4 regions of the Faecalibacterium sp. 3 genome follow, and region 4 is predicted to be linked to each of the others. Evidence: a T-box and tRNA genes for the amino acid it is inferred to sense, from the RefSeq annotation. Region 4 holds a T-box; the other regions hold tRNA genes.
What was found. The T-box of region 4 lies ahead of ACNSPV_RS02490 (valine--tRNA ligase). A T-box ahead of a tRNA ligase gene usually reads a tRNA of that ligase, here a tRNA-Val.
Positions count from the first base shown of each region.

Region 1: it has a tRNA-Val gene. The T-box ahead of ACNSPV_RS02490 (valine--tRNA ligase) is inferred to sense a tRNA for this amino acid. The anticodon was not compared.
Region 2: it has a tRNA-Val gene. The T-box ahead of ACNSPV_RS02490 (valine--tRNA ligase) is inferred to sense a tRNA for this amino acid. The anticodon was not compared.
Region 3: it has a tRNA-Val gene. The T-box ahead of ACNSPV_RS02490 (valine--tRNA ligase) is inferred to sense a tRNA for this amino acid. The anticodon was not compared.

Region 1 is NZ_JBLWFN010000001.1:849,330-856,828, reverse strand. It holds gene ACNSPV_RS03970 (ABC transporter ATP-binding protein) at 1-917, shown strand, start outside; gene ACNSPV_RS03965 (uracil-DNA glycosylase family protein) at 998-1,696, opposite strand; gene ACNSPV_RS03960 (Cof-type HAD-IIB family hydrolase) at 1,713-2,501, opposite strand; gene ACNSPV_RS03955 (LysR family transcriptional regulator) at 2,514-3,404, opposite strand; gene tsaA (tRNA (N6-threonylcarbamoyladenosine(37)-N6)-methyltransferase TrmO) at 3,417-4,115, opposite strand; gene ACNSPV_RS03945 (aspartate dehydrogenase) at 4,128-4,346, opposite strand; gene ACNSPV_RS03940 (LexA family protein) at 4,395-5,012, opposite strand; gene ACNSPV_RS03935 (helix-turn-helix domain-containing protein) at 5,207-5,488, shown strand; gene ACNSPV_RS03930 (hypothetical protein) at 5,466-5,777, shown strand; gene ACNSPV_RS03925 (FeoB-associated Cys-rich membrane protein) at 5,912-6,079, opposite strand; tRNA gene ACNSPV_RS03920 (tRNA-Val) at 6,259-6,335, shown strand; gene ACNSPV_RS03915 (nuclear transport factor 2 family protein) at 6,773-7,192, shown strand; gene ACNSPV_RS03910 (recombinase family protein) at 7,478-7,499, shown strand, end outside.
Region 2 is NZ_JBLWFN010000001.1:1,017,874-1,025,372, reverse strand. It holds gene ACNSPV_RS04760 (helix-turn-helix transcriptional regulator) at 360-1,340, shown strand; gene ACNSPV_RS04755 (GLUG motif-containing protein) at 1,419-2,714, shown strand; tRNA gene ACNSPV_RS04750 (tRNA-Val) at 2,914-2,989, opposite strand; gene ruvC (crossover junction endodeoxyribonuclease RuvC) at 3,225-3,737, shown strand; gene ruvA (Holliday junction branch migration protein RuvA) at 3,845-4,459, shown strand; gene ruvB (Holliday junction branch migration DNA helicase RuvB) at 4,463-5,518, shown strand; gene glmM (phosphoglucosamine mutase) at 5,692-7,047, shown strand; gene ACNSPV_RS04725 (class I SAM-dependent methyltransferase) at 7,064-7,499, shown strand, end outside.
Region 3 is NZ_JBLWFN010000001.1:909,228-916,726, reverse strand. It holds gene ACNSPV_RS04225 (transglutaminase family protein) at 417-1,115, opposite strand; tRNA gene ACNSPV_RS04220 (tRNA-Val) at 1,533-1,608, opposite strand; gene ACNSPV_RS04215 (TetR/AcrR family transcriptional regulator) at 1,676-2,278, opposite strand; gene ACNSPV_RS04210 (efflux RND transporter permease subunit) at 2,534-4,633, shown strand; gene ACNSPV_RS04205 (hypothetical protein) at 4,641-6,551, shown strand; gene ACNSPV_RS04200 (LrgB family protein) at 6,949-7,499, opposite strand, start outside.
Region 4 is NZ_JBLWFN010000001.1:539,837-547,335, forward strand. It holds gene ACNSPV_RS02480 (folylpolyglutamate synthase) at 1-101, opposite strand, end outside; gene ACNSPV_RS02485 (VanZ family protein) at 105-557, opposite strand; gene ACNSPV_RS02490 (valine--tRNA ligase) at 619-3,324, opposite strand; T-box leader at 3,385-3,606, opposite strand; gene ACNSPV_RS02495 (bifunctional homocysteine S-methyltransferase/methylenetetrahydrofolate reductase) at 3,906-5,693, opposite strand; gene ACNSPV_RS02500 (GNAT family N-acetyltransferase) at 5,843-6,451, shown strand; gene hflX (GTPase HflX) at 6,448-7,499, shown strand, end outside.

The sequences.
Region 1 (7,499 bases), 310 kb from region 4:
GTCTGATCAACGACGTTCCCCCGAAGGATCGTGATATCGCCATGGTGTTCCAGAGCTACGCTCTGTATCCCCACATGACCGTTTACAAGAACATCGCTTTCGGTCTGGAGCTGCGCAAGACCCCGAAGGACGAGATCGACAAGCGCGTGCACGAGGCTGCCAAGATCCTGGAGATCGAGCATCTGCTGGACCGCAAGCCCAAGGCTCTGTCCGGTGGTCAGCGTCAGCGTGTTGCTCTGGGCCGTGCAATGGTTCGTAACCCGGCAGTCTTCCTGCTGGACGAGCCCCTGTCCAACCTGGATGCTAAGCTGCGTACCTCCATGCGTACCGAGATCATCAAGCTGCACAAGAAGCTGGCTACCACCTTCATCTACGTTACCCACGACCAGACCGAGGCTATGACCATGGGCGACCGTATCGTTGTTATGAAGGACGGCATCATCCAGCAGGTCGATACCCCGCAGAACCTGTACGATATGCCCTGCAACATGTTCGTTGCTGGCTTCATCGGCAGCCCCCAGATGAACTTCCTGGACGGCACCCTGATCAAGAAGGGCGACCTGTACGGTGTTGACCTGGGCGGCGACGTGATCCCCCTGCCCAAGGAGAAGACCGCAGACGGCAAGCTGGATGCTTACGTCGGCAAGAAGATCAAGATGGGCATCCGTCCCGAGGATATCGACGACGAGCCCGAGTTTATGGCAAAGCACACTGACTGCCAGCTGGATGCTCAGGTGGACGTCTCCGAAATGATGGGCGCTGAGATCTACCTGTATCTGGAGTACAAGGGCAACAAGATGACCGCTCGTGTGGCTCCCACCTCCAAGGCTCGCAACGGAGACACCGTCCGCGTTGCATTCGATCCCCACAAGGTCCACCTGTTCGACGTCGAGACCGAGCTGACCATCCTGAACTAAACATTTTAGCGACGATCATTTTTGATCCTCCTATCATAAGAGAAACCGCCGAAGGAAAGAAACCTTCGGCGGTTTTTCGTTTAGGTGGGTTTGTTCAATCGAGACAGAATGCGCTGCCAATCATGGTTCTGTAGATCATCATCCCGGTTGCGAGTGGTGCTGGGGTGGTAGACCGGATAAACAGGATAAGTTTTTTCTACCTGCTCGGATCGATCCAAAAGCCGCAGTTCGACGAGAGCGGTATTGTCTACAAGGCTGCGGAACGAAGTGTCAGGCATGGGATCCTGCGGCAAGGCCAGCAGACTGTTCCGGCAGCAGGCCAGTGAACGAAAAGCAGCTTCCCCTAAAACAATGATGATTTTGGGATCAAGAATTTCAAGCTCATCCCGGAAGAACTGGCTGACGCAAAGGGTGAGCCAACTTTCGTTGACAGGGCCGGAATTATTGCGCTGACGGTAGCAGCAGGCGGCATTCGTGAAAAAACAACGGTTCAGATAAGGCCCCAGAAATTTTTTGATCCGGCGGTCTGTTGGTGAATCGAAGTTCGTGATCGGGCTGTCAAGTCTGCCAAAATCCTGCCCGACGATCAGAATATCGGGATTGTAATTTCTCACCCAAGTGTTCCAGTGATTGATAACGGATGGATCGGCCGATGGCGCATGACACAAATGGTCGCCCTTCCGATAGCCGGGAGAAGAATAAATCGTTTTACACAAATGGCAGGCCGAAACTTTGCCTGCCAGCTGTCGGAGCTGTTCCCGCTTTTCTTCCTCTGTCATAGCACACCTCGCTTGTTCATGCTTCAATCAGCCCATGCTCTACACAATAATGATAGATGCCGTCCTCCGCGCAGGCACCGCAGATGTCTGTGGCTGAGGCTTTCAATGCGTCCGAGCCGTTGGCCATGGCCACGCCGGTACCCACGGCGCCAAACATTTCCAGATCGTTGTTGCCGTCGCCAAAGGCCATGGCGTCGGCTTTGTCGATGCCGTAAGCCGCCAGTACATGGGCGATGCCGGTGCCCTTGCCGCCTGCGGTGGGGATAATGTCCATGGCGCGGTCCCACCATGCGGCGATCTTGGCACCGTGCACATCCTGCATCAGGCGGCCATATTCCTCGGCGCGCCCGCCGATCATGATCTGGTACACCTTGCCTGCGGCCAGTGCGTCAAAATCCTCTGCAATGGGCACGGGGATCTTTGCAATGGCGCAGTAATCGGCAAGGTCTGCATCCGTGCCATTTGCGGCAAGGCGGCTCTCGGTGGCAAGGCACATGGGCCGGCCTAGCGCGGCGGCATTCCGGCGCAGGGTGCGGATGTCCTCTGTGGGGATGGGGCTGGCAAACAGCACCCGGTCTTTATCATAACAGTAGGAGCCGTTGAAGGTAATAAACACATCGAACTGCACACCGGGGAACTCTTCCAGCGGCACCGTCATGGGCGAACGCCCGGTGGCAATGGCCAGCCGGATGCCGTTTGCCTGCAATTTGTGCAGGGTGGAGAGCATAAGCGGTGTGATGCACTTTTTCTGCATGTCGATGAGGGTGCCGTCAATGTCAAAAAAGAGGATCTTTGGCTTGTGCATAAAGCACTCCTTTCAGGTGGGGGCGGCGGGCTGGCGCACCAATTCGATAAAAGCCTTCATCTGAGGTGTGAGCCATTTGTCCCGGTGGTAGAACAGCTGGCGGTGCATCTCCACGGCACAGTCCGGCACGCTCAGCCGGGCAAGGTGCCCTGCGGCCAGCGCCGGACGCACGATGTACTCCGGCAAAAAGGAAAGCCCCATGCCCTGCTCCACCATCTGGCACAGCAGGGCGGCGCTGCCCAGCTCCAGATACGGGTGCACGGCAAGTCCGCGGGCCGCAAGGCACTGGTCCAGCGCGTCCCGGTAGCTCATGCCCCGCTCGGTGAGCAGAAACTCCTGCTGCGTCAGCTCTTCCAGCGAGACCTCTGCCTGCCCGGCCAGCGGATGGCCGGAGGGTGCGATGAAGCACACCGGTTCCGGCACGTCGGCGGCAAGAACGAGGTTCGGCTGCAAAAGGGGCTGATCCAGCGTGTAGGCCAGATCGACCTGATTGGTGCCCAGCATCTGCAGCATCCCGTCTGCCGTGGTGGTGCACAGCACCAGCTCCACCTGCGGGCACAGGGCATGGTAGCGCTTGAGCAGCCCGGGCAGAAAGGTGGAGCAGACTGAATCCGCCAGTGCGATGCGCAGGCTGCCGCTGATCTGCTTTGCGGGCTGCAGCGCGGCCTGTGCCTGCTGGGCCGTGGCAAGCAGGGTGCGGGCGTAGCCCAGAAAGGTCTGGCCTGCATCGGTGAGCCGCACCGTCTTGCCCACCCGGTCGAACAGCGGGGCCCCCAGCTCGGCCTCCAGCTGGGCGATCTGGGAGGACACCGCAGACTGGGAATAGCCCAGATGCCGGGCCGTGCGGGAAAAGCTGTGCAGCTCTGCAATGTGCAAAAAGGTGTTGATGTTCCGCAGTTCCATAGACAGGCCCCCTCAGCGGCGGCAGACGCCGGTCACGGTCAGAAGCTCCCCGTCCACGGTGAAGTGGACTTCCAGCGGGCCGAACTCCATGCCGTACACCCGCTGGGGATCGTGCTGGTAGGAGGGGCGCGGGTCGTTTGCCAGCACACCGGTCAGGGCGGCACGGTCAGCCTGCGGCACCTGTGCCAGCAGCTCCGGCGGGAACGCTACCTGCAGATGGTGGGACTGGGTCTGGCCCGTGAAGCCCTCGGCGGCGTCCGGGTGGCAGTCGGCATAGGGGATATAGGGCTTGATGTCGTAGATGGGGGTGCCGTCCATCAGGTCGGCCCCGCGTACGATGAGCACCGGGCCCACGTCCGGCCGGTGCTCAATGGCTTCCAGCCGTACACTGGAAAGGCCCAGCGGGTTGGGCCGGAAGGGCGACCGGGTGGCGAACACGCCCATGCGGGTGTTGCCGCCCAGACGGGGCGGGCGCACGGTGGGAGACCAGCTGTCCCGCACTGCACCGGAAAACTGCCACACCAGCCAGATGTGGCTGAAATCTTCCAGCCCGCGCACCGCGTCGGCGCTGCGGTATTCCGGTGTGAACACCACCTCGCCGCGCAGCTCCTCTACAAGGCCGCTCTGGCGTGGGATGCCGAACTTGGTGGGAAAGGCCGTGTGGATATGTGCAATGACCTTCAGGGTCATTTCTTTGGGTGCAGTTGGCATGGCGAACTCCTTTTAATAGATCTTTTTCAGGGGGCATTCCGGCGGGATGCCGTACCGTGTCCGGAATGCGTCCAGTTCCTGAGACGTGCGGATGAGCTGAACGTCCTCAAAATGGCCATCCGGGGAGATGAAACCGGCCACCTGCTCCCCGGTGCAGATGCTGCACCGCAGTGCAGGCTGCTGGGTGGCGGGGTCGTAAGAATGGGCAGGCTTTTTGCGGGAGAAAAACATGAGAAGCCTCCTTCTTTTATGAAACGTGCCTGAACGACTGCAGGCGGCTCACAGCCCCCGGCACAGGCCGACGGCCCGGCCCTCGATGTGCAGTTCTTCCAGCTGCGGGCCGGTGTAGACCATCGGCGGGCAGACGGCAGCGTTGTCGGCAATGAGCATCACGGTGCTCCCCTGACGATGGAAGTGCTTGAGGGTGGCCTCGCTGCCGATGCGCACCGCTGCGATCTGGCCCTGCTCCACCTCCGGCTGGCAGCGGATGCATACGATATCCCCATCACAGATGGTGGGAGACATGCTGTTGCCGTGGCAGGTCAGGGCAAAGTCGGCCCGCCACGCGGCGGGTACGCCGATATAGCGTTCAACGTTCTGTTCTGCGGTGATGGGCGTGCCGCAGGCGATGGACCCGATCAGCGGGACCCGCACCATGGCAGGCAGCGGCTCAAAGCCCGGCGGCGGACAGGGCGCATCCAGCCCCAGCAGGTAGGCGGGAGTGGTCTCCAGCGCGGCAGCAAGCTCCTCGAGCTTGGCCTGTGGCAGGTCGTTGACGCCCTTTTCCAGCTTTGTGATGGAGGATTTGGAACGGTAGCCCATGCGCTGGGCAAGCTCCTCCTGCGAAAGGCCCAGCTCTTTGCGGCGCAGGCGCAGGCGGGTGGATAATTCAGACATGGAAAACCTCTCTTATAAACGTATGGTTGTTTGTTGAAGTGAAGGTCTGCTGCCCTCAGTATACCAGATAATTGCATTAAAATCAACTTTTTTCGGTGGATTTGGAAAAATGTGTTGACAATAAATCAATACAGGAATATACTACAACCAAAGATTGTTACACGCCGATGCAAATACAAAAAGGAGAGAGGAACATGGCAAATACAGAGATGATCCGGGAGTACATTCGTGCCAGCGGCTACAAGCTGCAGTATGTGGCACGGGCAATGCAGATCAGCCCCAACGCGCTGGGACAAAAACTGCAGGGCCACACGCAGTTCAAGCTGAACGAAGCGGAACGGCTCAGCGCAGTGCTGGGCCTGAGCATGTACGAGCGGGACCTTTGCTTTTTTGAAGAGCAGAACCGCCGCGAGGCGCTGGCGCGCCGTGCGGATGAAAAAAGGAGGGGAGAGTGTGACAAACGAGCAGAGAAATAAAACCCGGCTGGCGCTGTATCGGTACGGGATGCGGCAGAGGGCGCGCAATCCGGTGGAACACAGCTGGTGCGCTGCGATCGAAGAGAGCCTGACCTATTACCGCCAGCACGACCCGCTGCGCGCCGACCTGTTTGAGCTGCGCTATGTCCAGCACCGCACAGAGGACGATGTCATGGACCGGCTGCACATCGGGCGTACGACCTATAAAAAAGCCCAGCAGGACCTGCTGAGCACCGTGGCGGTGTACGCGGCCGAGCGCGGCGTGTTCTACCGTGAAACAGACAGCTGAAGAATACGAATGCCCCCGGAGCATGCCAGCAGGCAGCATCCGAGGGCATTTTAAGTTGAGATACCGGTTCCATAAGCATGGCACACCGCCGGAACGGCTTTTTGCCTTGACGCGCCCTGCTTGCGAAATGGATTTCAGTGCTTTTTGCTGGGGTCCGGGTTTTCGCAGCGGCTGTGACAGGATGCACAGTTGCCGCCGCAGCCTTCGCCCTTCCAGCCGCCCTGCTTGGAGATCCATACAACGGCCAGTGCAAACAGGATGACCAGAACGATCAGCGTGATGATTCCACGAAGTGTCAACATTTTTCTGTACCTCTTTTCCGGAAGGAAAGGTTTCCGCATTCAGTATACACGATTTTGCCCCGAAGGGCAACGGAAAGTAAAAAGAAAAAGTGTGATTTTTTTAAAATTAGGGCTTGCATTTTGGCAAAGGCCGTGCTATAATAATCACGTTCCAGTTCGGAACGCACGAAACAAAATATGGAGGATTAGCTCAGCTGGTTAGAGCACCTGCATCACACGCAGGGGGTCTGGGGTTCGAGTCCCTAATTCTCCACCAAACAGTTCGTACTCGAACCCAATTCTCTATGAGAAAGGGTTCGGGTACGTTTTTTGTTTATCGGAAATTCTGCGGAAGGACTACACAGAGCGTTAAACGAGCAAAGGCAGGGTATCACTATGACGGTGGTATCCTGCCTTTTGCTTTGAGGAATCAAGTTCGCTTTGTGCGAACTTGATCGCCATCTATATGGCGCATTGATGGCAATTGCTGCGTACGTGCGTACCGGGAGCCTGTACACCTCTGGCAAGGTGTAACACACTAGACTTTGTTCCAAAGTCCGTGTGCTAAGGGGTCAAGCCCCTTAGAATCCCTGCGGATTGTGTACGCACGTACGCAGAAAAATGGCAAAATTTCACTATATCGGGCTGTTCTTTCATGGTGGAGTGTGGTATACTCGGCTTAGCCCAGTAAATCGGAAGTTATGGAGGTACTTTATGAACGAGAGAGAAAAAATTATCCGATTATGGTTTGATATGTGGATTAAGAAAGCAGATTTAGGAATTGACAATATTTTTACAGATGATGTTGTATATACTGAGAGTTGGAGTCCTAAATATGAAAACCGCAAAACGGTAAAGCACTGGTTTGACGAATGGAATACACGCGGAAGTGTTCTTGTCTGGGAGATTAAGCAATTTTTTCATCAAGGCAATCAAACAATCGTGGAGTGGTATTTTAAAAGCAAAATGAATAATGGAAATGTTGAAGAATTTGACGGAATATCTTTAATTGTATGGACACAGGATAACAAAATAAAATCATTAAAAGAGTTTGGTTGCAATCTTCATAATTACAATCCATATCGAGATAGTGATATTCCCGTATTTCGAGAAGAAAAAGCAAATTGGTTTTGAGAGGACTATAAATTCCAGTTTGCCGTACTCGTTCCAGCAGGGTTTGGGGCAGGCACGCCCCAACAAGAGCACTTCGGAAACTCACATGAGTTGAAGAAGTGAAGTCCCGGATGGACAAGAAATTTTCAAGAATTGAAAATTTGTGGCCACGGGACGATTCTTGCTCTCAGCTTTTTCACTGCGTTTCGCAATTTGCACATTTCAATCTGCTCGCAGATTGTTGACAAGCTGCGCTTGACCCGATAATATAAAGGCAAGTCGAATACACGCCAAGGAGGTGCAACCATGACCGCCGTGATCTACGCCC
Region 2 (7,499 bases), 480 kb from region 4:
ACGGAAAAGTGGTGGTGCTCATCGTGAACACCACCACTTCAGAAGAAAAAAGTTCTTTGCCCGCTTATGCGTTTTAACAATTTGGAAACAATTACGGAAAATCGAATTTGAGCTTATTAGCTGAGAGCAAGAATCGTCCCGTGGCCACAAATTTTCAGTTCTTGAAAATTTCCTGTCCATCCGGGACTTCACTTCTTCAACTCTTGCGAGTTTCCGAAGTGTTCTTGTTGGGGCGTGCCTGCCCCAAACCCTGCTAGGAACGCGTGCTATAAGCTGGAATTTATAGATTCAATGGATAAAGGTGTGGCTTGTTCCAAACTCATGCATTTATTATAATAGGGCTGTGAGGAGGTGCTGGAATGAAGCAGTGTCCCATTGATTTCTTTGACCCGGAGGTGCAGCATTTGGCCGCATCTGCCGGGTGCAGACTTTACCGGATGCAAAACGACACCGGCGAAGGGCTCATCTCTGAATATCCGATCCTGTCGGGGATCGATCTTTTCTACAATGACTTTCACATGAAGGACGGGCAGAATCAGAACAAACGCCCCATGCCGGATACCATCGAAATCAATCACTGCCGGGAAGGGCGGTTTGAGTGCGAATTTCAGAACGGCGATTATCAGTATATTGGTGCGGGCGACCTGTCCATTCACCGGCTGAGCCACACCACCCGGCAGACCCGTTTTCCACTGGCGCACTATCACGGCATTTCCATCACCATCGACTTGCCGCGGGCGCAGCAGACGCTTTCTTCTCTGGAAGCCATCATGGGCGATCTTGATATCCATTTGGAAGCCATCGCCGAGCGTTTCTGCCGGGAAGAGAGCTGCTATGTGCTGCGCAGCAACCGGGAAGTCGCGCACATTTTCTCGGAGCTGTATGCCGCCCCACCGGAACGGATGGCACACTACCTGAAAGCCAAGGTACTGGAACTGCTCATGCTCCTAAACGACCTACCGCAGGAGTCCTTCTCGGAAAAGCGGCAGTTTTTCTCCCGCAGTCAGGTCACGGCTGTCCGGGCGATACACGATGCAATGATACAAGATCTCAGTCACCATTACACATTGGCTGAGCTTTCCCGGCAGTTCGGCATTGCGCAGACTTCCATGAAGCTCTGCTTCAAAGCCGTTTATGGCAGCTCCATTTATCAATACATGAAAACCTACCGGATGCAGACCGCCCGCGTCCTTTTGCAGGATACAAGCCGCAGTGTGACCGAGATCGCAGCTACACTCGGCTATGATAACCCTAGCAAATTTTCGGAAGCGTTCAAAAAGGAATACGGCATAAGCCCCACTCTGTTCCGAAACTCGCCGTCCGAATTGGATGTTTCCTGACGGTTCGGAGTGGCAGACCGTCTTTGTTTTGTTATACTTTCTGGTTAGAAGAAACTAACAAAGAAAGGATATTCCATTATGAGACGAATTCAAACCGGCGTGATTGCCGTATGCCTCGCCGCCGCTCTCCTGTCAGGCTGTGCAGGTTCTTCCGCCCAGAGTACCGCAAGCAGCACTGCCGCAAGTTCTGCGGCAGCTTCTTCCATCAGCACCACTGCTGTTTCCGCCAACTATGACGGTGGTTCCGGCACGCAGGAAGACCCCTACCAGATCAACAGCGTAGATTCCCTGCTGACCTTTGCTTCCAACGTCAACGATGGCTCGCAGGGCGGCTATGCCGGTGTTTCCTTCAAGCTGACCAGTGATCTGGACCTGTCTGGCGTCGAGTGGGCTCCCATCGGCAACATGAACGACATGGAAACACACTCCACCCTGTTCCTCGGCTCCTTTGATGGCGACGGCCATACCATTTCCAACCTGAACTATACTTCGGATGTTTACAACTGCGGTGCCGGTCTGTTCGGCGTAAGCTGCGGTGAGGTGAAAAATCTGACACTGGAAAATGCCACGGTCGCAGTAACGGAAGGCACTTCCATGGCCATTGGCGGTGTTGTGGGCTACAACATGGGCTCTGTAGACAACGTCACACTGAAAGGTGATTCCACCATTACCGGCAACAACTGTGTCGGCGGCATCGTGGGCGGCAACAACAACTCCATCACCAACTGCACGGTGGAGGGCGCTACCGTGGTCGTCATCGGTGACAATCACTTTACCGATCAGATCATCCAGGCAGACGTTGCCGAGTGCGGCGGTCTGGTAGTCGGCGGCAGCTTTGGCGGCAGCATCGACAGCTGCACCGCATCCGGCACCGTAAAAGCCACCGGCAATGAGCCGGTGGGTCTGGGCGGCATCGGTGGCTGTCTGGAAATGATGGACACCATCACCAACTGCACCGCTGATGTGACCATCGAGAGCGAAAACGGCGGTCACGCCATTGGCGGTTTATGCGGCTATGCGGGTACTCATTCCAACCCGGATATCTGCCTTGAGACGGAAGGCTTCTCCACTAAAAACTATCCCTCTGTCATTGACAACTGCAATGTGACCGTGAACATCAAGGCAAACGGTGCCACCCATGTGGGCGGCCTTGTGGGTACTGGTCTGTACTACTACGGTGAGGAGACGGTTTTCAAAATCACCAACTGCTCGGTAAAGGGCAGCATTGACGGTGCCGTTACACCCGGTACCGTTGCAGGCCGCGCCGAGGGCAGCACCATTGAAAGCTGCACTGCCGATGTGACCATTGACGAGAACGCTGGTACGGAGCAGGTCGGCACAACGACCCAGATGTACGAAAGCGCAGACCAGTAAAATGATTTTCTCCATAAGGGCAATCAAGTTCGCACAATGATAACTTGATTTCAAAGAAAAAGGCAGGATACCACCGTCATGGTGATACCCTGCCTTTGCTCGTTTACTGTTCCGAGTAGTCCTTTCGCAGAACCTCTTGTAAACAAAAAACGTACCCGAACCCCTTCTCATAGAAAATCGGGTTCGAGTACGAACTGTATGGTGGACGGTACAGGACTCGAACCTGTGACCTCCTGCACGTCAAGCAGATGCTCTACCAGCTGAGCTAACCGTCCATATTCCGTTTTTTGCCGAAATCAGCTTGTTTATGTTATCATACCTTTTGCAAAAAAGCAAGCCTTTTTTGCAAAAAATATAAAACTTTTTTGAAATTACGGTCTCAAAAAGGCCTTTTCTGCGCGGGAACGCAGATTTCGGCGCAAAGGATCGGCGGCTTTCTGTTGCTCACACTGTTTTGTTGTGATATAATAATAAAGTTATAATAGGAATAGTATCGGAAGGTATCGCAGCATGAGAGTTTTGGGCATCGACCCCGGCTACGCCATCGTGGGCTGGGGCGTGGTGGATTACGGGGGCAACCGGTTTGCGCCGGTGGATTTCGGTGCGGTGTGCACCGATGCAGGCGTGCCGTTCGAGCGGCGTCTGGATGAGGTGTACACCGGCATCAAAGAGGTGATCGAGCGCACCCGGCCTGAGGTGCTGGCCATCGAAAAGCTGTTCTACCAGCACAACCAGACCACCGTGATCGGCGTGGCCGAGGCGCGGGGGGTCATTCTGCTGGCAGCGGCGCAGGCGGGCCTGCCCATCTACGAGTACACCCCCATGCAGGTCAAGCAGGCAGTCACCGGCTACGGCAAGGCAGTGAAAAAGCAGGTGCAGGAAATGACCCGCGTGCTGCTGCATCTGCCCGCCGTGCCAAAGCCGGACGATACCGCCGATGCGCTGGCAATGGCCATCACCTTCTGCCACACCAACGGCAACCAGCTCAACCGCTTTGTCCGCCGTGTGGCCGGGCCGATCTGACCCTCTCACCGGTTCCGTCCGCCTGCGGCGGCGCGGTGCCGGAGCTCTCCCGAAGGGCGAGCTGAACAGAGGAAAATTGGCCGACACAGAAACTGAGAGGGTTTCAAATGATCTACTGTCTGACAGGAAAAATCGTCAAAAAAAGCATGAATGCCGTGGTGCTCAGCTGCGGCGGTGTGGGCTACTACGCCCAGTGCCCGGCCAGCGTGGCGGGCGCACTGCCCGGCGTTGGCAGGGAAGCCACCATCTACACCGTGATGAGCGTCACCGAGAACGATGTGAGCCTTTACGGCTTTGCCACCGAGGAGCAGCAGGCCTGCTTTGAGATGCTGACCGCCGTGTCCGGCGTGGGCCCCAAGGTGGGCCTTGCCATCCTGAGCGTGATGGAGCCGGAGCGGGTGGCGCTGGCGATCTCGGCGGGGGACCACAAGGCGTTCAAGGCGGCTTCCGGCGTGGGCCCCAAGCTTGCCCAGCGCATCGTGCTGGAGCTGAAGGACAAGGTCGCCAAGGGCTTTGTGGACGGCATCTCGCTGGAGGATGTGGCGGGGGCTTCTGCGCAGACGCCCGCCGCCCAGAGCAGCAGTCAGGCCATTGCGGCGCTGGTATCGCTGGGCTACAGCCAGAGCGAGGCCGCACTGGCTGTTTCCAAGATCGATGCAACATTGCCCGTGGAAGAGATCATCAAGCTGGCCCTGCGCGGCATGGCAGCAGGCAGGAGGTAAACGATGCAGGACGAAACCGCGCTGTATGGCGCAAAAATGATGCAGCCCGGCATGACTGCGGCGGACAGCGAGGAAAACAACCTCCGCCCGCAGCATCTGGAAGACTACATCGGGCAGGAAAAGGTCAAGCAGAACCTGAAGATCTATCTGGAAGCCGCCAAGCGGCGCGGGGAGCCCATGGACCACATCCTGCTCTACGGCCCGCCGGGTCTGGGCAAGACCACGCTGGCGGGCATCATTGCTAACGAGATGGGGGTGCAGATCCGCATCACCAGCGGCCCGGCCATTGAAAAGCCCGGCGACCTTGCCGCCCTGCTGACCAACCTGCAGGAGGGCGATGTGCTGTTTATCGATGAGATCCACCGCCTGTCCCGGCAGGTGGAAGAGGTGCTGTATCCGGCGCTGGAAGACTATGCGCTGGATATCATGATCGGCAAGGGCCCCAGCGCCCAGAGCATCCGCATCAATCTGCCCCGGTTCACGCTGGTGGGGGCCACCACCCGTGCGGGCCAGATCACCGGCCCGCTGCGGGACCGCTTTGGCGTGCTGCTCAAACTGGAGCTGTACGGCCCGGACGAGCTGAGCCGCATCATCCAGCGCTCGGCAGGCATTCTGGATCAGCCCATCACCCCGGAGGGCGCATACGAGTTGGCCAAGTGCAGCCGGGGCACCCCCCGCGTGGCCAACCGCTTTTTGAAGCGCATCCGCGACTTTGCCACCGTGCTGGGCGATGGCATCATCGATCAGGACGTGGCCCTGATGGGCCTCAAGAGGATGGACGTGGACGCGCTGGGTCTGGATGAACTGGACCGCAGCCTGCTGCGTGCCATCATTGAAATGTACAACGGCGGCCCGGTGGGTCTGGAAACGCTGGCGGCGGCTCTGGGTGAGGAGGCCGTCACGCTGGAAGACCTGTGTGAGCCGTATCTGATGCAGATGGGCTTTCTGACCCGGACGCCGCGGGGCCGCTGTGCCACCCGGCTGGCCTACGAGCATCTGGGCCTGAAAGCGCCGGAGACCGGCGCGCCCGAAGAGAACGGGCAGCAGAGTTTGTTCTGAGATAAACGGGCTTGCCCTCTCAGTCTCACTTCGTTCGACAGCTCTCCCAAAGGGAGAGCTTCATGAGCGAAAAACCAAAAGATGCCAAAAAGCTCCCCCTTTTGGGGGAGCTGGCAATGCCGCAAGGCATTGACTGAGAGGGTTCTTCTTTCTATAGAAAGTGGGGTTTTATTATGGGAAAATACTTTGGAACCGATGGCGTGCGCGGTGTAGCGGGCGCAGACCTGACCTGTGAACTGGCTATGAAGATCGGCCGCGGCGCCGCCGCGGTGCTGACCGGCAGCACCGGCCACCGTCCGCGCATCCTGATCGGCAAGGACACCCGCCAGTCCGGCGATATGCTGGAAGCAGCCCTGACAGCCGGTCTGTGCAGTGTGGGTGCGGATGTGGAGAGCCTTGGCGTTCTGCCCACGCCCGCTGTGGCCTATCTGGTGGGCAGATACAATGCAGATGCCGGCATCGTGATCTCGGCGTCCCACAACCCGATGGAGTTCAACGGCATCAAGATCTTTGCCGGTACCGGCTACAAGCTGCCGGACGAGGTGGAGAACGAGATCGAGGTCTACATCGACAACGACTGTGCAGGCATCGAGCTGAAGACCGGTGCCGAGGTGGGCCGTGTTTACCGCCGCGACGACGGCCTGCAGGACTATGTGGATCACCTGTATGAGTCCATCCACGGCGACCTGACCGGCCTGAACGTCTGCATCGACTGTGCAAACGGTGCTTCTGCCGCTGTGGCGCAGAAGCTGTTCCCCCGTCTGGGCGCAAAGTGCACCTTCCTTGGCATTGCACCGGACGGCCAGAACATCAACAGGGGTGTGGGCAGCACTCATCTGGAAAATCTGGAAAAGGCCGTGGTGGAAGGCGGCTTTGACTGCGGCATTGCATTTGACGGCGACGCCGACCGCTGCCTTGGCTGCGACGAAAAGGGTCAGGAGATGGACGGCGACAAGATCATTGCCCTGCTGGCGATGACCATGAAGGAAAAAGGCCGTCTGGACGGCGACACCGCTGTGGTCACGGTCATGTCCAATCTGGGCTTCATCAAGTACATGGAGGCACAGGGCATCAACACCGAAAAGACCGCCGTGGGTGACCGCTATGTGCTGGAAAACATGCGCGAGAACGGGTTTGCCATCGGCGGTGAGCAGAGCGGCCATGTGATCCTGCTGCACCATGCCACCACTGGTGACGGTGAGCTGACCGCCGGAAAGCTGCTCAAGCTGCTGGCGGAGAGCGGCAAAAAGATGAGCGAACTGAACGGGATCTATGCCCAGTACCCGCAGGTGCTGGTGAATGTGACCGCCAACGCCGCCCAGAAAAAAGCCTATAAAGAGGACGAGGTGCTGGCCGGTTTCATTGAGAACGAGCAGCAGAAGCTTATGGGCATGGGCCGCGTGCTGGTGCGGGTGTCCGGCACCGAGCCGAAGATCCGCGTGATGGTGGAGGGCCAGGATCTGGATGCCATCCACCGCTGCGCCGACCGCATCGTGGATAAGATCAACAAACGCATTCTGGGACAGTAAAAGAAGGGAGGACGCCATGCGCCCTGCAGATACCTGGAAAGACTATGAACTGCTGGATGCCACCGACGGCAACCGTCTGGAGCGCTGGGGTGAGACCATCCTCATCCGCCCGGACCCGCAGGTGGTGTGGAAAACGCCCAAGCAGAGCCCCCTGTGGGCAAAGGCAGATGCGGTGTACCACCGCTCCAATCAGGGCGGCGGCGAGTGGGAATACAAGCGCCGTCTGCCCGAAAAGTGGAAGATCAGCTGCGGCGAGGGCGAGGATAAGCTCACCCTCATCGTCAGCCCCACCGGCTTCAAGCACACCGGCGTGTTCCCGGAGCAGGCTGTCAACTGGGCATGGTACGCCAAAAAGATCCGTGCCGCAGGCCGCCCGGTAAAGGTGCTGAACCTGTTCGGCTACACCGGCGGTGCCACGCTGGCCTGTGCGGCGGCAGGTGCCACCGTCTGCC
Region 3 (7,499 bases), 370 kb from region 4:
CACAAGCAGATGTATCCAACAAGCCGCAAAAAGAAAACCGCCGCAGTCCTTCCGTTTCCGGAACTTCTGCGGCGGCTGCCGTTCTCTTAACTTATTTTTGCAGTGGAAAGATGATCTTTTCCGAAATTTCGGCGTAATGGTTGCGCAGATCCCGGGAAGGGCGAGCTCTTTGCAGCTGACGGAAAGCACCCATAAAGCTCCCCCTGAGAGGAATGACTTCCCCCGGCCGGGGGAAGATGTCACCGCAGGTGACAAAAGGAGGAATCTGGACGCGAAGCGGCCTGAGAGGGTTTCTGTACTTGCAAACGCGAACTTGTCGGGGCGAGGCCCCTCCATCTTGCTGCCGCAAGACCGTTCGGTCGCTTAAAAGCCCCACTGGGGCTTTCATTGTTCCGCTTCGCTCCACAAACGCGAATTTAGCAATTTCTAATTTTTTTGACGTTTCGGTTCATTAAATGCCTGCCAAAGTGTTTATATAAAAATGCTTTTATCGCAGACATTTCTTGATGGTGTGCTTTTAGCAAGTCATCAGGCGAATCATAGACTCCAAAATCTTGATTAATTCCTTCACTCTGAATATATGTATTATTTCTATCAAAATCTATAATTAGATTTTTGAAGTCTTTTACGGCTACACCATAACCACAAAATGCACCTTTACAATCACTATTTTTTTCCTGTAATTTTTGTAAATACTTTTTATCAAGAATAAACGCCTCTAACTCATACCATCTATCCTCAAAGTAAACTTCAACCCAACTATGAAATACATTTTGTGGTGCATTTCTATAGACAATCCCTGTCATTGCTCCCTTTTGTAATTTTTTATCAATGGTGAATCCATGTACCCTGCAAGGAATATTGCATGCCCTTAGTATTGCCATAAACAATGTTCCTTTTGTATTACATTGTCCATAACCATCTGCCAAAACCTTTGATGCAGGAACATTATCATCAATATTATATCCAAACAATATTTCATCCCTAACAAAATCATAAATCGATTTTAAGCGTTCAAATTCATTTATATTTTTCCATCGTCTTTCCCGAATTAACTGCTGTATGTTTGCGTTGGAATAATTTAACATTTTTGTTTCTTTTAAATATTTGTCCATAAAGCACCTTCACAAATTCCGATTTGCTGAACTAAGCCGAGTATACCACGCCTTGTTAAGAATATCAAAAGGCAGGATATCGCCCTCATGGTGATACCCTGCCTTTGCTTGTCCCAGTTCTCGTCCTGTACCGTCCACCACAAAACGGCAGTCATCCCGGTAGACATTCCTACGCATTGGGAACCGCGCACTAAGCAACAGCAACGGGTTGCGTTTGCTGATTTTTCTTCAGCCCCTTGGCAGGGCTTTGAAAAATCCGAACGCTGCCCCAACAACTCCTCCCTGTTTCAGCCGCAGGCTGCGGTCGTCGTCGTTGCACTGGGGTGTTTGTTGCCCCGCCTGCGGCGTGGCCGTGCTGTTCGAGTCCTGTACCGCCACCACGAAAAAAGTCCCCAGACCTTTTGGTCTGGGGACTCGTGGTGGACGGTACAGGACTCGAACCTGTGACCTCCTGCACGTCAAGCAGATGCTCTACCAGCTGAGCTAACCGTCCATAAGTCATATCGACTTGAATAGTTTACCACAGCCTGTGCAAAAAAGCAATACTTTTCTGTGATTTTTTATTTTTCCACCTTCAGCGACCTGCGGACGATATCATACAGCACCGGCTTCATGGCCTCGATGTCATCGGGCTTGCCTTCCAGCACGCTGGAATAGCACACCGACATGCACATGCTGCCCAGTGCCGTGATGCGCTGGTAGATCTCCCGCTCGGTGCGGCCGGCCATTTCCGGGCTGGTCAGCACCGCGTTCAGCAGCTTGCGCATCAGCGGCTCGGCTTCGCGGCTGGCCTCGATCTGGTCCAGCCCCGGCCATATGAAGTTGTGCTCCAGAAACTTGAGCACCAGCGTATCCTTCCGCAGCGCTTCGATGATGTGGTCGATCACCGCCACCATCTTGTCCGGGAAGTTTTCAAGCTCTGTCTGCTTTTCCACCGCTTCGCACGCATCGCTCAGCAGCTGGTAGCTCACCCGGCCCAGCAGCGCCTGCATCACCGCACCTTTATCCTGAAAATACAGATAAAAGGTGCCCTTGGCCACCTTGGCCCGGCTGGTGATGTCCTCCACGCTGGTTTTTGCGGCACCTCGCTCCAGAAACAGATCATAGGCTGCCTCCAGCAGCGCCCGGCGCTTCTCCTGCTTTTTGCCCTCCACGGTACCCATAGTCCCTGACGATTCCTCTTTTCCTCTTGTTTTCTCTCGCTCGTTCGTGCTGTATCAATATTTTAGCAGTCCGGGCAGGATAGCGCAAGGGCCAATTCTTATACAATTTCAGGCAGTTGATAAGAAAACTGACCTCTGGTCATTTTTTGTTCTTGACACCCGGTCCGGCATGATTATAATAGATTTTGCTTAGAAATGACCGAAAGTCATTTTACTAAGATTCTTTAACCAAACCACTTTCTATGGAGGGTTCTCATGAAAAAGATCGCACAGGGCATCGTGCGGTTGCGCAAGCTGATCTTAACAGTAGCATTCCTGCTGTTGATCCCTTCCGCGATCGGCGCGATCGCCACCCGCATCAACTATGACATCCTCACCTACCTGCCGCAGGATCTGGATTCCATGATCGGCGAGGTAGCCCTTGAGGACGATTTCCATCTGGCCTCCACCGGTATGATCACGGTAGAGGGCCTGCCCACAAACGAGCTCATCGCCATGAAGAAGGATATCGAAGCCGTTCCCGGCGTCACCCAGACCTTCTGGCTCAGCGATGTGATCGACCCCAGCATCCCCACCGAGATGCTGCCCGCCGATGTGCAGCAGTTCATGTTCGGCAAGAACGATTCCACCATGCTGATCGTTCGCTTTGACGCTCCCAGCGCCAGCGACGAGACCATGGAAGCCGTCGCTCAGATCGAAAAGCTGCTGCGCAAGGACTGCTTCTTCGGCGGTATGAGCGTCATCCTGCAGGACACCAAGGCACTGGTCAATCAGGAAATGCCCATGTACATCCTGATCGCCGTGGGTGCCAGCCTGCTGGTGCTGTTCCTTTCGCTGGAAAGCACCATCACCCCGCTGCTGTTCATGCTGGGCCTTTTGTTCCCCATTGCGTACAACTTCGGCACCAACATCTTTCTGGGCCAGATCAGCTACATCACCGAAGCACTGGCCACCGTGCTGCAGCTGGGCGTCACGATGGACTTCTCCATCTTCCTGCTGCACCGCTATCAGGAAGAGAAGGAGCTGCGCTCTTCCAACGAGGAGGCCATGACCAGCGCCATCTGCAAGACCATGACCTCCATTTCCGCTTCCAGCCTGACCACCATTGCAGGCTTCCTTGCACTGTGTGCCATGCGCCTGACGCTGGGCCGCGATATCGGCCTTGTCATGGCAAAGGGCGTTGCCCTCGGCGTCATCTGCACCGTGGTCATCCTGCCCTCCCTGATCCTTACCTTTGATAAATGGGTGGAAAAGTACAAGCACCGCACCGTGATCCCCAAGCTGAAAAAGCTCAGCTACTTTGTTTCCAACCACTCGGTGCCCATCGTGGTCGTCTTTATCCTCGTCCTCATCCCCTTTGCCATCGCGCAGAACAAGACCGAGGTGTACTACACCCTGTTTGACTCCCTGCCGCAGGACCTGACCGGCATCGTGGGCACCAACAAGCTGGGCGAGGACTTCGGCATGACCACCAGCCACTTTATTCTGGTGCATGACGACCTGACCGCCACCGAGGTGAGCGACCTGTGCGATGAACTCAAGGACGTGGACGGCATTACGCAGGTGGTGAGTCTGGATTCCATCACCGGCCCGGGCTTCCAGACCGAGCTGCTGCCCGACAGCATCATGGAGATCCTGCAGTCCGGCGGCTACAAGCTGATTTTGGCCAACAGCTCCTATAAGACCGGCACGGATGCCATCAACAACCAGCTGGACGAGATGATCGGCCTGATCAAGAACGTAGACCCTGAGGGCGTCATCACCGGCGAGGGTGCCATGACCAAGGACCTGATCGAAGTGGCAGATGTGGACTTCAAGAACGTCAACGTCTGGTCCATCATGGCCGTTCTGGTCATCATCGCCGTTTCCTTCAAGAGCATTTCCATCCCGGCGCTGCTGGTGGCCAGCATTGAAGCCGCCATCGCCATCAACATGGGCATCCCGTACTTCACCGGTACGCAGCTGCCCTTCATTGCCAGCATCGTCATCGGCACCATCCAGCTGGGTGCTACCGTGGACTACTCCATCCTGATGACCACCCGTTACCACGAGGAGCGCGCCTTTGGCCGCACCCCGAAGGAAGCCGCCCAGCAGTCGCTGGAGCACTGCAGCCAGTCCATCCTGACCAGCGGCCTGACCTTCTTTGCCGCCACCGTCGGTGTGGCTGCCATCAGTAAGATGGAGCTGCTGAAGAGCATCTGCCTGCTGATCTCCCGCGGCGCACTGATCAGCATGGTGGTCATTCTGGTGATGCTGCCCGCAGCCCTGATGCTGTGCGACTGGATCATCCGCCACACCACCCTCAAGTGGATGATACCCGAATCCGCCAACGCCAAGAAGTCTGAAAAGGAGTAATTGCGTTATGAAAAAATCGCTTCGTTTCGCCAGTGCGGCGCTGGCTCTGACACTCGCCGCAGGCTGCGCCATGCCTGCATTTGCAGCTGGTAAGAGCAGCTTTTCCAAATCTGAGACCGTCTATGCCGTGATGAACGGCGACGGCTCCATCAAGAACACTACCGTCAGCGAGCACCTGTACAGTGCCTCCGGCCTGTCCGGCGTCACCGACAAGACCACCCTGACCGACATCCAGAACACCGAGAGCGATGCCGAGTTCACCCAGAACGGCGAAGAGCTGGTCTGGAACACCGAGGACACCGATGTTTACTACAAGGGCAATACCGACAAGGCCCTGCCCATCGATGTGAAGGTGACCTACGCTCTGGACGGGCAGGAAGCTGCGCTGGAAGACCTCATCGGCAAGAGCGGCCATCTGACCGTGACCGTTGCCCTGAAGAACAATGAGACCGGCACCGTGAACGTGAACGGCAAGGACCGCACCATCGTCACCCCGCTGATCACCGCTGTGGGCGTTATTCTGGGCGGGGATGCTTCCAACGTGACCGCAGAACACGGCATGGTCGAGAGCGCCGCCAAGAGCAGCGTTGCCGCCTTTGTCACCCTGCCGGGCGTGAAGGATTCCCTGTCCGGCCTGCTGCCCGATGAGGTGGACAGCATCGAAGACTATCTGCAGGATACCGTTACCGTTGAGGCAGATGTCACTGAGCTGACCTGCCCGCAGGTCATGGTGGCCTGCGCCACCAGCACGGCCGCTCTGGGCACGAGCAACGTGTTCGACCTGAGCAGCATCAACGACCTGACCGACGGCATCAACCAGCTGAACGACGCCATGAGCCAGCTCATGGACGGCGCTTCCCAGCTGGTGGACGGTACCTCTCAGCTGGCAAACGGTGTTCTGGCCCTGCTGGACGGTGCCAACACCCTGAACAACGGCGCTGCCGCTCTGGACGACGGCCTTGGCCAGCTGACCAACGGTCTGGACACCCTGAGTGCCAACAATGCAGCACTGAACGCCGGTGCCCAGCAGGTGGCGGACGGTGTGCTGGCTTCTGCCAACAAGACCCTGAAGGAAGGCGGCCTGATCGACGAGGACATGACATGGTCGAACTACGAGGCTGTGATCGACAACATCCTCACCATGAACGATAAGACCCTCGCTGCCGGACGCCGCAAGATCGTGCGCACCGTGTGGGAGCAGGCTCCCAGCTTCAAGGACAGCCAGCTGGATCTGGCCCTGTACCTGTCCGCGACCAAGACGAACCACGATCTGGAAGCAGCCCTCAAGCTGATGCAGAACTACGACCCCTCCATGCTGTGCGGTCTGGTACAGCTGCTGACCAGCGAGGATGCCAAGAACGCCGCCAAGGCTGAGCTGAAGTATCAGGTGGAGAACAGTCAGGATATGGCCGATGTCCGCGCCCTGAAGACCAGCCTTTCTCAGATCCAGTTCTTTGTTTCCAGCGTGAACCAGTACACCGCAGGCGTGCAGACCGCTGCGGACGGTGCCCACTCCGCAAAGGATGGCAGCGCACAGCTGGCTGCAGGCACCAAGACCCTGTATGACGGCGTGAACACCCTGAACACCGGTGCAGGTCAGTTGAATGACGGCGCAGGCCGGCTGAACGACGGTCTGAACCAGTTCAACGAGGAAGGCATCTCCAAGCTGACCGGCGCGCTGGATCAGGATCAGCTCCATGGCCTGAAGACCGTGCTGGACGAGATGACCGACCGTCTGAACGACTACACCAGCTTTGCCGGTGCACCGGATGATGCCGAGAGCAGCGTCAAGTTCGTCTATAAGACCGCCGAGACGGCTGCCTCTGTGGATGTTGCGGCAGCCGAGACCGAGACCGTGAAGGAAGGCAACATCTTCACCCGTCTGTGGCAGCGCATCGTGAACCTGTTCAAGTTCTGATAAGCCATTTCCGAGAACTCATGATGAACCTCTTTTCATAGAGAAGCAGAAGCCCCCGGCTGCAATTCGCAGCCGGGGGCTTCTGCTTTGCGACCATTTTATGTCAGCTTCTTCCTTCCACACAGCTGCTCCGGCAGAGAGCCTGCGCAGGCAGATGCCGTTTTCCTTTCCGGCCCCTTTCGTGAAAAAGCAAATCAGCCAGGCCTGCGGGCCTGGCTGATCTGCAATATCAAAAAATTTCCGCTGATATATTCGGGTTGCGGCTCCCTGCAGCTGCCTCGTGCCTTGGACGGCACTCGCATCTTGCAGGCCGCGGCCCCAACAGCTCCTTCCTGTTTCTGCCGCTGGCAGCGGTCGTCGCTGTTGCAGAGCGAACGCGGCGGCCATTTTAAATCGTTTAATTGATCAGGTTCACGAACACCGGGCAGAGCACGGCGGTCAGCACACCGGCCACGGCAATGGAAAGGCCGCTCATGGCACCTTCCACCTCGCCCATCTGCAGGGCCTTGCTGGTGCCCACGGCGTGGGCTGCAGTGCCGATGCCCACGCCCTTGGCAATGGGGTCGGTGATATGGAACAGCTTGCACACGGTCTCGGCCAGCAGGGCACCCACGATGCCGGTGACGATCACGATGGCACCGGTCAGCGCCGCAATACCGCCCAGCTCTGCGGCCACATCCATGCTGATGGCGGTGGTCACGGACTTGGGCAGCAGGGTGGCATACTGCTCCCGGGTCAGGTCCAGCGCCAGTGCCAGCGCCAGCGCGCTGCCAAGGCTCACCAGCGTGCCCACCGAAATGCCCGCAATGATGGCGGCGGCATTCTCTTTCAGCAGGTCGATCTTCTCATACAGCGGGATGGCCAGCGCCACTGTGGCGGGCAGCAGCAGGTAATTCACCGGTGCTGCGCTGATCTTATAGTCCGCATACGGGATCTTACACACCGAAA
Region 4 (7,499 bases):
ACCTTCTGCACCGGCGCGGTGAACGCGGTGCGCAGCTGTTCGGTGGAGGCAAAGCCGTCCGGCAGGGCGGCAAAATACTGATTTGCCTGTTCGATGGTCATTGGTTACTCCTTATTACGATGATGAAACAGCAGCCCGCACAACGCCATGAGCACCAGCGCTGCAAGGATGCCTGCCAGCACACCGGCAGAGTCCAGCCACACATCCGTGACCTGACTGCTGCGGCCCGGCGAGTAGATCTGGATGGTCTCATCGGCCAGTGCGGTGAGCACGCCGCCCAGCAGCGGCACGCTGATGTGCCAGATGTAGCTCCGGGTGTACACCCGCATGCACAGCATGAGCAGGAAGCCTTCCAGCGTATACTCGCAGAAATGCGCCAGCTTGCGCACGATGTGATCCGTCAGGCGCTGGGCAAGGGCCGGATGGCCCAGACGGCGCAGCACTCCCTGCAGCAGGGCAAGCACCCGGCCGCTGGAGCCCTGAGAGACCTCGCCGATCTTCATGGAATTGGAAAAGATGAACACGATGCAGCCAAGGAGGGCAAGAGTAAAGAGCACCCGCCCTGCAGCGACCCACGGAAAAGCGCACTGTGCGCTGCTATGACGACCCCCGCTCAAATCAGCCCAGAGCCTTGATGCTCTGTTCAATGTTGGCGAGCTTGTCCTGACTCTTGGCGTATTTATTGCGGATCTCCTCCACCAGTGCCGCCGGAGCGCGCTCCACAAACTTGGGGTTGTTCAGCTGGTTTGCGAACATGGCCATTTCCTTTTCGGCCTTGGCCTTTTCCTTGTTCAGACGTGCCAGCTCCTTGTCGCGGTCGATGAGCTCCATCATGGGGATGAAGCCGCGTGCAGCGTGGGTGGACACCTGCACCATGCCGTCGGTGCTGCCCTCATACTTCTCGGTAAAGGTCACATCGGTGGCAAAGGCGAACTTTGCCAGATAGACCTGTGCCTTCTGGAAGGGTGCTGCATCGGCAGTCTCGATGATCATGCTGGTCTTTTTGGCGGGGTGGACATTCATCTCAGTGCGCATGGTACGCACGGCCTTGATGTAGTCCATGACTTTTTCAAAGGCTTCCTCTTCGTCAGCCCAGTTGTGAGCTTCATCGAAGGTGGGCCAGCTCTGGGTCATGATGGTCTCGGCAGAGCCGGGCAGAGCCTGATACAGCTCCTCGGTGATGAAGGGCATGAAGGGATGCAGCAGCTTGAGGGCCTTATCCAGCACATACACCAGCACGCGGCGGGCAGTGTCGGCCTGCTGTGCGTCGCCGGAATTCAGGCGGGGCTTTGCGATCTCGATAAACCAGTCGCAGTAGACGTCCCAGATGAAGCTGTTGATCTTGGCAGCGGCCAGACCCATCTCGTAGTGGTCGAGGTTGTCGGTCATGGCACCGGCCACCTGATTCAGCTTGGTGAGCACCCACTTGTCGCTCATGTCCAGCATCTCCTCGCTGGGCAGGCCCGGCTCAAAGTCCTCGGGCAGGTTCATCAGCACAAAACGGGTAGCGTTCCACAGCTTATTGGCAAAGTTGCGGGCAGCCTCCACCTTCTTTTCGATATAGCGCATGTCATTGCCCGGGGTGGAGCCGTCCACCAGCATAAAGCGCAGGGCGTCTGCGCCGTACTGGGCAATGACCTCCAGCGGGTCGATGCCGTTGCCAAGGCTCTTGGACATCTTGCGGCCCTGACTGTCGCGCACGATGCCGTGGATGCAGACAGTGCTGAAGGGTGCCTTGCCGGTGTAGGCCAGACCGGAGAAGATCATGCGGCTGACCCAGAAGCCGATGATGTCGTAGCCGGTGACGAGGGTGTTGGTGGGATAGAAATACTTGAGGTCTTCGCTCTCCTCATTGGGCCAGCCCAGCGTGCTGAAGGGCCACAGAGCGGAGGAGAACCAGGTATCCAGCGTATCGGGGTCCTGGGTCAGCTTTGCGCTGCCGCACTTGGGGCAGGCACAGGGAGCGGACTTTGCCACCACGGTCTCGCCGCAGTCATCGCAGTACCATGCCGGGATCTGATGGCCCCACCACAGCTGACGGCTGATGCACCAGTCGCGGGTGTTCTTCATCCAGTTCATATAGTTCTTGGTGAAGCGCTCGGGCACGAACTTGATCTCGCCCTTCTCCACGCTCTCGATGGCGGGCTTTGCCAGCGGCTCCATCTTGACGAACCACTGCTTGGACACCATGGGCTCGATGGTGGAGTGGCAGCGGTAGCAGGTGCCCACCTCGTGCTTGAGGGGCTCGATCTCCTTCAGGAAGCCGCCTGCTTCCAGATCGGCCAGAATGGCCTTGCGGGCCTCGAGGGTGGTCATGCCGGCGTACTTGCCGCAGTCCAGCACCTCAGGCTCGTTGATGGTGTTCTTGCCGGCGGCGAACAGAGCATCGGCAGCAGCCTTGTCGGCAGCGCCGGTCATGTGACCGTCATAGGTGAACACACGCACGATGGGCAGGTTGTGGCGCAGGCCCACCTCAAAGTCGTTGGGGTCGTGGGCGGGGGTGATCTTGACCACACCGGTGCCCTTGGTCATGTCGGCGTGCTCATCGCAGACAATGGGGATCTCCTTGTTCAGCAGGGGCAGCACCACATGGCAGCCGTGCAGATGGGCATAGCGGGGGTCGTCACCGTTGATGGCAACAGCGGTATCGCCCAGCATGGTCTCGGGACGGGTGGTAGCCAGCTCCAGCATCTCGCCGGTCTCCTTGACCGGGTACAGCAGGTGCCAGAAGCTGCCGTCCTTCTCCTCGTACTCCACCTCGGCGTCAGAAATGGAGGTGTTGCAGTGGGGGCACCAGTTGACCATGCGGTTGCCGCGGTAGATCAGGCCCTTGTCGTACAGACGCACGAACACTTCCTTGACGGCTTCAGAGCAGCCCTCGTCCATGGTAAAGCGCTCGCGCTCCCAGTCGCAGCTGCTGCCCAGCTTCTTCAGCTGGCTGACGATGCGGTTGCCGAACTTGGTCTTCCATGCCCATGCACGGTCCAGAAAACCATCGCGGCCCACCATCTCCTTGGTCAGGCCCTCGGCACGCATGGCCTCCACCACCTTGGCCTCGGTGGCAATCGAGGCGTGGTCGGTGCCGGGCACCCACAGGGCGGCATAGCCCTGCATCCGCTTGGTGCGGATGAGGATGTCCTGCATGGTGTTATCCACCGCATGGCCCATGTGCAGCTGACCGGTAACGTTCGGGGGCGGCATGACGATGGTGTAGGGTTTCTTGTCGGGGTCTGCCTTCGTGTGGAAGTAGCCGCCGTCCAGCCAGAACTGGTAGATGCGGTCTTCCACCTGGCTGGGATCGTACTGTTTTGCAAGTTCTTTCATAGGGTCCTCCCAGTAAAAAATGATGAAGTGGGACGAAAAAAAGCCGTCCCACGGAACGTTCCATGGGACGGCTGTAATAACCGCGGTACCACCCAAATTGCGCAGAGCATCCTGCGCCCCTTGATGCCCCGGTAACGTGGGACAGCTCCGAGAGCGGCTTGCTCTTCAGCTCACCGCTCCTGCTCCAAAGTGACAGCACACCGCCCGACCGTACCGGATTCGCAGCATTCTCCGGCTCTCTGAACGGCAAATGCAGTGCGCACTCTTCTTCAACGCATTTATAAAAAGAATATAGCGTTTTTTGTGCGATTTGTCAATTACTTTTTCTTCAAAAGAATTTATCCTGCTGCCTCTTGCGGTTTGGGCCTTATTCGTGAAAGCGCGTTTGGAGTGGCCCGCAGGCCACGACAAACGCAAATATAAAAAATATTTTTCCGCTGAAGATGCAACGACGACCGCTGCCTGTGGCAGAAACAGAGAGGAGTTGTTGGGGCCGTGGCCAGCAGAATGCAAGGCCCGCTCAAGGGCCGTAGCATACGCTGGGAGCCACAACCCGTCCCAGAGCGAACGCGTCGGCCATTTTAATCTGCAATTCCTTCCTTTTTCAGCCGGGCAATGAGCCGCTCCATCAGGGCGATGCGGTTGAAGGGGGTCATCAGGTAGAAGCCGTCTGCATAGGGCGCTGCGGCCTGTGTAGCCTTCACCGAGACTTCCAGTCCCAGCTCTTCGCCCTGCGCACGGTCCAGCCCGGCAAAGCGCTCGACGATCTCAGCGTCCACATGGATGCCGTTGACCTCGTTCTCCATGAAGATGGCGTTGCGCTGGCTCACCACCGGCATGATGCCCGCCAAAATCTTTGCCCTGCTGCCCAGCGCTTCCCGGGTCTTTTTCAGGTTTTCCACCGCCTGTGCCGAGAGCACCGGCTGGGTGAGGAAGCCGCTCATGCCATTCTCCAGCTTTTCCTGTGCACGGCGCAGCTCCACATCAAAGTTGCGGGCGTTCAGGTTCAGCGCACCGAACACGGTGAGGGGCGAGGGCATTTCCCGACCCTCGCCTGCCAGCGAGACGATGTACTGCGCCAGCTTGCGGGAGTTGAACTGGTACACGTTCTTCACCTCGTCCCGCTCTGCGGTGGGGATGGGGTCGCCGGTGATGGCCAGCACCTCCCGCACGCCCTCGGCATACAGGCCCAGCAGCAGGGCCTTGGTGGCGTTCAGGTTGCGGTCGCGGCAGGTCATGTGGGGCAGCACGTTCAGCCCCAGCTCCCGGTGCACCCGGCAGGCCACCAGCGAGGAATCCATCCGTGCCCGGGCAATGGGGCAGTCTGCAATGGTCAAAAGATCGGCCCCGGCAGCCTGCAGGCGGCGGGCCCCCTCCAGATAGCCCGTCAGGTCGGCGTCCTTGGGGGAGTCCAGCTCAATAGCGATCACCTTTTTGCCCGCGTTCAGCTTGCGCAGAAAGGCATCGTCCATTTCCACTACCGGCTTTGCGGCAGCGGGTACCGGCGCTGCCGCTGCCACCGGCAGCTGCTCCGGCAGCGCATCCAGCGCCGTGCGCAGGGCCGCAATGTGGGCGGGCGTAGTGCCGCAGCAGCCGCCCAGAATGCGCACACCCTCGGCGGCAAGGCCGACCAGCTCCCGGGCAAAATATTCCGGCCTGCCCTGATACTGCACCCGGGTGCGGGTGACCACCGGGTAGCCTGCGTTGGGCATGACAGACAGGGGCAGCTCTGTTCTGCCCAGCTGCTGCACCAGTGTGCGCATGGCACCGGGAGCAGAAACGCAGTTCAGGCCCACGGCATCCACTGCGCCGCAGGCGGTCATGCTGCGCACCAGCTGGGTGCAGTGCCGTCCCTCACGGGTGTAACCGTCCGGCAGCACCGCAAAGGACACCAGCACAAAGGCGTCCGGCACCGTTTCTTTGATCTGCTTCGCGGCTTCGGCCACACCGGCGTCGCTGCTCAGCGTCTCAAACAAAAAGTTCTTTGCACCCAATGCGGCAAACCGCTCGGCAAGGGCTGTATAGATCTGTGCCGCCGGGAGCGATTCCGTATCCGGGGCCGGGCCAAGATCGGCGAACACGGCAGCGCCGGTCTTTGCAGCGGCCTGTGCGGCCAGCCTCCATCCCTCGTCTGTCAGGGCCTCCCACAGCGGATTTCCCGCCGCCGCCATCCGCGGCAGACCAAAGGTATTGGTCTTGATGGCATCGGCACCTGCTTCCAGATACGCACCATGCACGGCCAGAACTCCTTCCGGGTCCAGCAGATTCGCCTGCTCACACTCCTGCCCGGGCTTTGCTTTATAATAGGTGCCCATGCCGCCATCGAACAGCAGCGGGCGTTTTTTCAAGATCTCACGCACATCACTCATGGAGCGTTCTCCTTTTCCCACAAAAACACTTGGCTTTTAGTTTAATGCACAAAAGCAGTCTGGTCAAGCGTTTTTTCGCGGCGGCGCTTGCAGGAACGCCAAATTTGTGCTATCCTATGCATACTTTATAAAATAGGGAGGTGTGTGCCATGCGCCACGCCGGAACGCAGGAGTTTGAGACTGACCGGCTTTTTCTGCGCCGCCTGCTGCCGGAGGATGCCGACATGATGTACGCAAACTGGGCGTCCGACCCGCAGGTGACCCGTTTTCTGCGGTGGGAGCCCCACAAAAACGCTCTGGAAACGCTGGGCCTGCTGGCGGCATGGGCCACACTCTACCCGAACCCGGACTACTACCAGTGGGCCATTGTGGAAAAGGCCTCCGGACAGGTGTTCGGCAGCATCGGCATCTTCAACGCCGCGTTGGGAGATGCCGGTCAAAAAGCATTCTGGCCGGAGCTGGACACCTCGGGCGGCATCTGGGAAGCAGGCTACTGCATCGGACGGAGCTGGTGGAATAAAGGTCTTGCCACCGAAGCGCTGAAGGCTGTGACCGCGTACTGGTTCAGCCATACTGACGGGGACTGGCTGACCTGCTGCCATGCCAAGGCAAACCCCGCCAGCGGCCGGGTGATGGAAAAAGCCGGTTTTGTGTACCACCACGACACCGTTGATCACAAGTTTGACGGCACACCGGTGGAATGCAAAAGCTATTTATTGACGCGGGAGCGTTACGAACATAGAAAGGACTTACCGTGAGCGAACTTTACGATATCTTAGTGGAAACACCCCCGACGAAGGTCATTCTGCTGGCACTGGATCAGGGCCTGTGGGACTGTGAGCGCAGTCTGGCAGAGCTTTCTGCCCTGTGTGAAGCTAATCACATGGAAGCCGTGGCGCAGGTGACCCAGAAGCGCCAGACCCCGGAGACCGGCATCGTGCTGGGCAGCGGCAAACTGGAGGAAGCCAGCCTTGCCGCCGAAAGTCTGGGTGCAGAATGCGCCGTATTTGACGGTGAACTGACCGGCAGCCAGATCCGCAACATCTCCAATGCGCTGGGCGGACTGGAAGTGATCGACCGCACCATGCTCATTCTGGAAATTTTCCGCAGCCGCGCCGTCACCAACGAGGGCAAGCTGCAGACCGAGCTGGCCCTTCTGCGCTACCGTCTGCCCCGTCTGCAGGGCATGGGCGAGGCACTGAGCCGTCAGGGCGGCGGCGGTGGCGGCGGCGGCGGTGCCCGCCGTGGTGCCGGTGAGACCAAGCTGGAACTGGACCGCCGCCATGTGCACGCCCGCATTGATGCGCTGGCTGAAAAGCTGGCCGAAATGGAAAAGCGCCGGGGCGAGAGCCGCAAGGCCCGTGCCAAGACCGGTATGCCGGTGATCAGCCTTGTAGGCTATACCAACGTGGGCAAATCCAGCCTGATGAATGCTCTGTGCGGCCCCAGCGTAGCCGAAGCGGACATGCTGTTCGCCACACTGGACCCCACCAGCCGCAAGCTGGTGCTGCCCAGCGGCATGGCCGTGCTGCTGGTGGATACGGTGGGCTTTGTGTCCCGCCTGCCCCATAATCTGGTGGAGGCCTTCAAGTCCACGCTGGAAGAAGCCGCATGGTCGGACGTCATCATCCGGGTGGCAGACGCAGGCGATGAGCAGCGGGAAGAGCAGCTGGCCGTCACCGACGAGGTTCTGGACGGGCTGGACTGTACGGACATCCCCCGCCTGACCGTCTACAACAAATGCGACAAGCCGGGTGCCATGAGCTTTGACCCGGACATCCTGCTCACCAGCGCCAAGACCGGCTA